2 linked regions of the Casimicrobium huifangae genome follow. The protein of the gene in region 2 binds, or shares a complex with, the protein of the main gene of each other region. Links are inferred from orthologs where the notes say so. Each region holds a gene or a part of one and is shown on either strand. Other genes may lie near its edges.

Region 1 (4,095 bases), 370 kb from region 2 along the record:
CAATTGCTCGATAACACCAAAGCTGATGCCGGAGCCGCCATGCACGGCCACCCCGGCTGGTTTGTCGACCGCCAGCAGGTGCTGATCCTCCCACAGCACGGGATGCGGGAACTCGCCGGGTGCAGTCGGGACCATCGCTGATTCGGCCACGCGGACCGGCGGCAACCGCACCTCATCGCCGGTTGACAGCTTGGTTTCGGCACGCACGCGACCGCCGTTAACCCGTACCTCGCCGGAACGGATGATGCGATAAACATGCGTCTTGGGCACCCCTTTCAGCTCGCGGATAAGGAAGTTGTCAACGCGCTGGCCGGCGTAGTCTTCGGTTACGCGAAGATGACGCACTTTCGCCACCACAGCGCCAGCGTCATCGACGCCCTGCCGGGAGGCTCCATCAGCGGCAGAAAATTGCCGAGAAACGCGTCCTAAGTCCTTCATTTGCCTTATAATTTGCCTGTTGACGTAGTTCGAAGGAACTGCGGCATTTTGAATCCGGTGCACGGGTCCACGCCACCAACAGGCGCTTTCTGGGTGACTATCATGGAAAGTGCGGGCGAACAGAGGGTCAGCAATGATCCGCTTCGCGTCAGGTAAGCGGGATTCGCGCGGATTCCACGGTCAAGCCGCCACCGGGAAAAGCGGCGATTGTAAGAGTTCAGCCACCGCGCGGCGCCTTTCGTTGCTCGCTGGCCTGTGAAAAAAGATTGAAGCGGGGCCGCCCGATAACCAACGGCGAGTCCCAAGAAGAAAATTTCGTCATGAACCCGCGCAACAGCGCAACCAGCGTGAGCCTCCCGGTCAACGACCGGGCTCCCGCCCTGCCCACCCCGACAGCGACCGCGCCTCGCGCGTACTCGTTGCCCCGGTTGTCTGGCCAGGTCAAGGTTCTGCCTCCCATCCGTCAGGCCACGATTTTTCTGTTCAGATCTATGCGCCCATTCTCGCCCGCGCTGCGCGCCGCGAGAATCGGTGACATTTCACTGGCTTAGCAGCATCCGTCTGGTTCACCGCTCGTTCGCTGAACGGGAAGGTACGCATGAAACGCATGCTGTTCAATGCAACCCAGTCGGAAGAACTGCGCGTTGCCATCGTCGATGGTCAGAAACTGATCGATCTCGACATCGAGTCTGCTTCCAAGGAGCAGCGCAAAAGCAACATCTACAAGGGCACCATCACGCGCGTCGAGCCGTCGCTGGAAGCCTGTTTCGTCGACTACGGCACCGAGCGCAACGGCTTCCTGCCATTCAAGGAAATCGCACGCTCCGTGCTCTCCGGCGACGCTGATGTCAGCCGTAACAAGATCGGCGACAGCCTGAAGGTTGGCCAGGAACTGATCGTTCAGGTAGAGAAGGACGAGCGTGGCAACAAGGGCGCCGCGCTGACCAGCTTCGTCTCGCTGGCCGGCCGTTATCTGGTGCTGATGCCTAATAACCCTCGCGGCGGCGGCGTATCGCGCCGCATCGAGGGCGAAGACCGCAACGAACTGCGTGACACCATGGCGCAGCTCGAAGTGCCTAACGGCATGAGCATCATCGCCCGCACCGCCGGTATTGGCCGTACCGCAGAAGAGCTGCAATGGGATCTGAACTACCTCCTGCAACTGTGGACCGCCATTGACGGTGCCGCCAAGGGCAACAAGGCACCGCTGCTGATCTATCAGGAATCGAGCCTGGTGATTCGCGCCATCCGCGACTACTACACGCAGGACATCGGCGAGATCCTGATCGACACCGAAGACATCTTCGAGCAGGCCAAGGGCTTCATGGGCCATGTGATGCCCAACACGGTCAGCCGCGTCAAGCTCTATCACGACGATGTGCCGCTGTTCTCGCGCTTCCAGATCGAACACCAGATCGAAAGCGCGTTCAGCCGCACGGTCAACCTGCCCTCGGGTGGCGCGATCGTCATCGACCACACCGAGGCGCTGGTCTCGATCGACGTCAACTCGGCACGCGCCACCAAAGGCGGCGACATCGAGACGACGGCGTTCAACACCAACCTCGAAGCGGCCGAAGAAGTCGCGCGCCAGTTGCGCCTGCGTGACCTCGGCGGCCTCGTCGTCGTGGACTTCATCGACATGGAGTCGTCCAAGCATCAGCGCGAAGTCGAAGACAAGCTCCGCGACGCGATGAAGCTCGACCGCGCCCGCGTGCAGCTGGGCAAGATCTCGCGCTTCGGCCTGATGGAGCTGTCGCGTCAGCGCCTGAAACCAAGCCTCGGCGAGTCGGCCCACCTGCCCTGCCCGCGCTGCCACGGCACCGGCCACATCCGCTCGACCGAATCGATCGCGCTGCACATCCTGCGCATCATCCAGGAAGAGGCGATGAAGGACAACAGCGCGCAGGTCATCGCGCAAGTCCCGGTTGACGTCGCGACCTATCTGCTCAACGAGAAGCGATTCGACATCCAGTCGCTCGAGACGCGCCTCAAGGTCAGCGTGGTGCTGATCCCCAACATGTACCTCGAGACGCCCAACTACACGGTGCAGCGTCTGAAGCACGACGAGCTCAACTCGGCCGAACCGCTTCCGACCAGCTACAAGATGGTCGAGCGTCCCGAGCAGGTTGATCCCGTCGAGGCGATCAAGCAGGAAGCCCACGAGGTTCGCGTCGAGGCTGCGGTCAAGGGCATCACGCCTGCGCAGCCGGCCCCGGTCGTCGAGCCGAAGCCGGAAACACCGGTTGCTGCTGCAGCACCTGTGGCGGTGGCGCCCATGCAAAAGGCTGGCCTTTGGGCGCGCGTGAAGTCGATCTTCGGCATTGAGGCTGCGGCACCGGTCGCTGAGCCACAACCCGCAAAGGCGGAAGAAAAGAAACGCGATGACCGCCGCGACGGTAACCGTGACCGTGGTGGTCGCAATGATCGCGGTGACCGCCGCGACCGCAATGACCGCAATGACCGTGGTGATCGCAAGGACCGCAACGGTAAAGGCGATCGCAACGAAAGTCGCGGTGATCGCGACAACCGTAGCGACCGGAAGGATCGTGGTGACGCTAAACGTGACGGCCGCACGGACGGCAACCGTCAGGGCGACCGCGCTCCGCGCGAGCAACGCGAGCCGCGCGAACAGCGTGATGCACGCAATCAGGCCAATGCCGCCGAAGCGGTGACGCCGGGTGCCGGAGTGGTTGCAGGAGGCGCGGCCGACAGCAACAAGGCTCCGCGCGAGAACCGTGAGAATCGCGAAAACCGCGGTGAACGCGGTGACCGTGGCGGGCGTCGTGAACGCGGCGAGCGCGGTGATCGCCCGCCGCGCGACGGCAACAATGCGCCGGCACCGCTGGTTGCAAACGCAGAAGCGCAAGCAGCTGACGTTCAACAGGCCACCAGCGCACAACCGCAAACGACAGTCGATGGCACGTCGCAAGAACGTGGCGATCGTCCGCCGCGCGGCGAACGTGGTTCGCGTCGCCGCGATCGCGACAGCCGTGGCGAACGCGGCGAAAATGGTGAAGGTGGAGAAGGACGCCGCGAACGCGCAGCCACCGACAGTCAGGGTGATGCCGGTGTTGTAACCGCGCCGAAGGTGAACGAGGCGGCTGGTGGGGTGCAAGCGTCGATGTTCGATGCCGCGCCGGCGCCAGCAAGCGCCCCTGTATCTGCCCCAGCCCCGATGGCACCTGCGGCGCAAGTCGCAGCTCCTGCCGCACCGGCTGCGACTGCCGCCCCAGTGGCTGCACGCGAATCGGTGAAGCCCTTCACCTACCAGTTGCCCGGTGATGCTGGCTTGCAGATGATGGAAACCCGCAGCAGTGGCGCGCCGTCGCCCGCAGTGGCCGATGAACCGGTCAAGCGCGGTCGCGCACGCCCGCCGCGCGCCGAGGTTGCCGCCGAGCCAATGCAAATGGTAGAGACCGGCAAACCGTCGGGACAACCCGAGACCGTACAGCAGTAGCTCGCGACTCTGCATGCAAAAGGCCCGCCCTCGCGGGCCTTTTGCTTTTTGGCGGTATCGCGCGCTTGGGGAACACGTCCTGCCGCCAGCTGCAACGTTAATCGTTTCACCGTTTGCGCTGATCGCCTGAAGACGCTTACGGCGCAGTACCGCCGTTCTGCCAGCCGCCACGCACTCATTGACCAAACGCAAATGGATCG
Region 2 (4,297 bases):
CGCCGCCGGGCAGCTCAAGGAGATCACGTCCGCGCTGGGCATTCCGTTCATCTTCAAGTCGAGCTTTGACAAGGCCAATCGTTCCAGCAGTTCGGGCTTTCGCGGGCTCGGGCGCAGCGAGGGCCTGCGTATCCTGAGCGAGGTTCGCCGGCAGATCGGCGTACCGGTGCTGACCGACGTGCACAATGAGGACGAAGTCGCCGAGGTCGCCGCAGTCGTCGACGTGTTGCAGACACCTGCCTTGCTGGCGCGACAGACTGACTTCATCCAGAAGGTTGCCGCCGCCGGCAAGCCGGTGAATGTGAAGAAGGGGCAGTTCATGGCTCCCGGCGACATGAAGAACGTCGTAGCCAAGGCAAAGGAGGCCAACGGCGGTGCTGACACCATCATGGTCTGTGAGCGCGGCGTGAGTTTTGGCTACAACAATCTGGTGAGCGACATGCGCTCGCTGGCGATCATGCGTGACACCGGTTGCCCGGTGGTTTTCGACGCCACACATTCGGTGCAGTTGCCCGGCGGGCTTGGCACCTCCAGCGGCGGCGAGCGTCAGTATGTGCCGATCCTGGCCCGCGCAGCCATTGCCGCCGGCGTGTCGGGTGTGTTCATGGAGACGCATCCCACGCCCGACACCGCATTGTGCGATGGCCCCAACGCCTGGCCGTTACCGCGCATGAAGGCTTTGCTGGAGCAGATGGTGGCCATTGACCGGGTGGTCAAGGCGCAGCCGTTCGCCGAAAACTCGCTGGCCGGGCCGCACAAGCTCTAGCCCCGGTGTGTGGGTGTCGCGAACGGCGGCAGACCATCGGGCCAGCGACCGCATTTTTGAATCGTTACAGACAGGAAACTTATGAGCGCCATTGTTGACGTCATCGCCCGTGAAATTCTTGATTCGCGCGGCAACCCCACCGTTGAAGCCGATGTGGTGCTGGAAAGCGGCGCTACGGGTCGCGCTGCTGTGCCGAGTGGCGCTTCGACCGGCTCGCGCGAGGCCATTGAGCTGCGCGATGGCGACAAGGGTCGCTATCTCGGCAAGGGTGTGCTGAAGGCGGTCGAATATGTCAACACCGAGATCTGCGAGGCGCTGCTGGGCCTTGACGGCGAGGAGCAGACCCGCGTTGACCGTGTGCTGATCGACCTTGACGGCACCGAAAACAAGTCGCGCATCGGTGCCAACGCCATGCTCGCGGTGTCCTGCGCGGTCGCGAAGGCCTCGGCCGAAGATGCCGGCCTGCCGCTGTATCGCTATTTCGGTGGTGCCGGGCCGATGAGCCTCCCGGTGCCGATGATGAACGTGATCAACGGCGGTGCCCACGCCAACAACTCGGTCGATCTGCAGGAATTCATGATCCTGCCGGTCGGTGCACCAAGCTTCCGCGAGGCGCTGCGCTGGGGCGCCGAGGTGTTCCATACGCTCAAGAAACTGATCGACAGCAAGGGCTGGCCGACGCAGGTGGGCGACGAGGGCGGTTTCGCGCCTGACCTGAAATCGAACGAAGAAGCGCTGACGCTGCTGATGCAGGCGATCGAGAAGGCCGGCTACAAGCCAGGCGAGCAGATCGCGCTGGGCCTCGACTGCGCGGCCAGCGAGTTCTACAAGGACGGCAAGTACCACCTCGAAGGCGAGGGCCGCTCGCTGACCAGCGCCGAGCTGACGGACCTTTGGGCCGACTGGGCCGCGCGCTACCCGATCGTCAGCATTGAAGACGGCATGGCCGAAGGCGACTGGGACGGCTGGAAGATGCTGACCGACAAGCTGGGCAAGAAAGTGCAGCTGGTCGGCGATGACCTGTTCGTCACCAACACCAAAATCCTGAAAGAAGGCATCCAGAAGGGCGTGGCCAACTCGATCCTGATCAAGATCAACCAGATCGGCACGTTGTCGGAAACCTTCGCGGCCATCGAGATGGCCAAGCGCGCGGCTTACACCAACGTGATCTCGCACCGCTCCGGCGAAACCGAGGACTCGCTGATCGCCGATCTCGCGGTTGGCACCAACGCGGGCCAGATCAAGACCGGCTCGCTGTCGCGCTCGGACCGCACTGCCAAGTACAACCAGCTGATCCGCATCGAGGAAGACTTGGGTGACGTTGCCAGCTACGCAGGCGCCGACGTGTTTGCGCGGTTCAAGCGCTAACAGGTGATTGTGGCGAGTCAGTCGTTCCATGAAGCTCGGGACATCGGCATGATCGGACGCGTCATCTTCGCCGCGCTGGTGCTGATGTTCCTCGGGCTTCAGTACAAGCTCTGGTTTGACAAGGGCTCGGTGCCGCGCGCGCATGCGCTCGAGCAGGAGCTGTCGGAACTGAAGGCGAAGAACGAAGACGCCAGGCAAAAGAATGCCGTGCTCGATGCCGACGTGCGCGATCTGGAAAAGGCGGGCGAGGCGATCGAAGAGCGCGCCCGCAGTGAGCTGGGCATGGTCAAGAAGGGCGAAACGCTGATTCAGGTGAAGGAGTTGCCGGCGCCGGCAGCGGCTCCGGCGGCCAGTGGCAACTCGCCCGTACCGGCAAAAAAGCAATAGCTTTGCGATGAAAGCCTTGTTAGCTATGGGCTCCGAGCGCGATTCGGCATTTTGTCGACTTTCCGCCTCTTTTGGCGCTGAGCCCAGACCCGATGCGGGTTTCGTAGCAATGTTGTTACGATTTGCCGGTCACGGTCGCCGTGCGATCGATGCGCGGGCTGCTTTGATGCTGTGCAGTTGAAGACGATCACCTCCCGCGACAACGCGCTGTTCAAGCGCTTCGCGGCGTTGTCACGCTCGGCGCCGGCCCGCAAGCGCGATGGCATGTGCCTGCTTGAGGGCGAGCACCTCGCGCAAAGCTACGTCGAGCGGGTGGGTGCGCTGGAAATCGTCGCCATTCGTTCGGCCGGTGAGGGCAACGTGTTGACCGCAGCGCAGCGATCGCTGGTCGATCGCGCGCATGAGGCCGTGCTGGTGGCGCCGCAGCTCTTTGATTCCTTGTCCACGCTGGTCAGCCCGACCGGCGTACTGGCGATCGCAGCGACGCCACCGGTACCTGCGCTGGCAACCAGCGGTTTCGTGCTTGCGCTGGATGAAGTGCAGGATCCCGGCAACGTCGGCACACTGATCCGCACCGCGGCTGCGGCCGGGGTCGAACAGGTCTGGCTGTCGCCCGGTTGCGCATTTGCGTGGAGCGTGAAGACGCTGCGCGCGGCCCAGGGCGCTCACTTCCATACGCAGGTGGTCGAGGCCGTCGCGCTGCCGGAGGCGCTGGCAGCATTCACCGGTCAGCGCTGGGCAACTTTGCCGAGAGACTTGGGTTCGGTGAAAACAGTCTCCCTGTTCGATGCCTGTTTCGGCGCCAGCAACGTGCTGGTGCTGTCCAACGAGGGGCATGGACTGAGCGAGGCAATCGTTCCGGCGTTGAGCGGCGGGCTGTGCATCCCGATGGAGGCCGGTATCGAGTCGCTGAACGTTGCCACCGCCGGCGCGATCGCACTCTACACGATGCTCGGGCAGCGAATGTCGGCGCGCCAGTAGCGCCGGGCAGCGCTTTGCAGCGCTACTTGATCAGTCCCGCATCCCGCATCGCTGATTCGATCCGGGTGTGCTCGCTGTCGACAAACTGATCGAAATCGGGGCCGGTCAACAACGCGGGCGTCCAGCCGTTGGTCACCAGCGCCTCGATCCAGGATTTCTGGCGCACCGCCAGAGTTACCGCCCGCGTCAGCGTCCGGCGCTGCTCGGCGCTGAGGCCCGGCGCGCCATAGACGCCACGCCAGTTGCTGATTTCGACGTCAACCCCTTGTTCGCGCAGCGTCGGCGTGGGGTTTCCGGCCACCCGCTCGGGCGCCGTAATCGCGATGGCGCGCAGCTTGCCCGCACGGATCAGCGGTGCCAGCTCATTCCAGCCCGACGTTCCGATGGTGACATGATCGCCAACGATCGCGGCGGACACTTCGCCGCCGCCCTGAAACGGCAGATAGTTGATGCGCATCGGATTCACCCCGGCGATGCGCGCGATCTGGGCAATCGAAATCTGGTCAACCGAGCCCCGGGAGCCACCGCCCCACTTGACCGAGGCGGGATCGCGCTTGAGCATGTCAATCACATCCCGCATGGTGCGAATGGGCGAGCTCGGTGGCACTGCAAACACGTTGTACTCGTAGAACAGCCTGGCGATGGGTGTTGCCTGCGCCAGCGATGCCGGCGGCCGGTTTTGCACGATGGCGCCGACCATGACCGCGCCGGTGACCAGAAAGGTGTTGCGCTCGCTACGGTGGTTGCCAACAAAATGAGCCAGTGCGATGGTGCCGCCGGCACCGCCCTTGTAGT

Evidence for each region. The genes of interacting proteins can lie anywhere in the genome.
Region 1: the proteins of eno (region 2) and FKL89_RS12430 are in contact, whole or in part, in a solved structure (PDB 2FYM), measured with the Escherichia coli proteins. The link is inferred for Casimicrobium huifangae from one-to-one orthologs.

What each region holds. Positions count from the first base shown.
Region 1 is NZ_CP041352.1:2,754,783-2,758,877, forward strand. What follows is about bases 654-4,095. They hold FKL89_RS12430 (Rne/Rng family ribonuclease), read left to right. Parts: upstream 654-1,036; coding sequence 1,037-3,895; downstream 3,896-4,095. Outside these bases: FKL89_RS12425 (RluA family pseudouridine synthase), read right to left, coding at 1-438. UniProt on the Escherichia coli protein: Endoribonuclease that plays a central role in RNA processing and decay. Required for the maturation of 5S and 16S rRNAs and the majority of tRNAs. Also involved in the degradation of most mRNAs.
Region 2 is NZ_CP041352.1:2,387,033-2,391,329, reverse strand. Bases 1-2,990 are described here. They hold eno (phosphopyruvate hydratase), read left to right. Parts: upstream 1-847; coding sequence 848-2,134; downstream 2,135-2,990. Other genes in these bases: FKL89_RS10810 (TrmH family RNA methyltransferase), read left to right, coding at 2,699-2,990; FKL89_RS10815 (septum formation initiator family protein), read left to right, coding at 2,183-2,521; kdsA (3-deoxy-8-phosphooctulonate synthase), read left to right, coding at 1-766. In the rest of the region: more of FKL89_RS10810, read left to right, coding at 2,991-3,502; FKL89_RS10805 (Bug family tripartite tricarboxylate transporter substrate binding protein), read right to left, coding at 3,525-4,297. UniProt on the Escherichia coli protein: Catalyzes the reversible conversion of 2-phosphoglycerate (2-PG) into phosphoenolpyruvate (PEP). It is essential for the degradation of carbohydrates via glycolysis.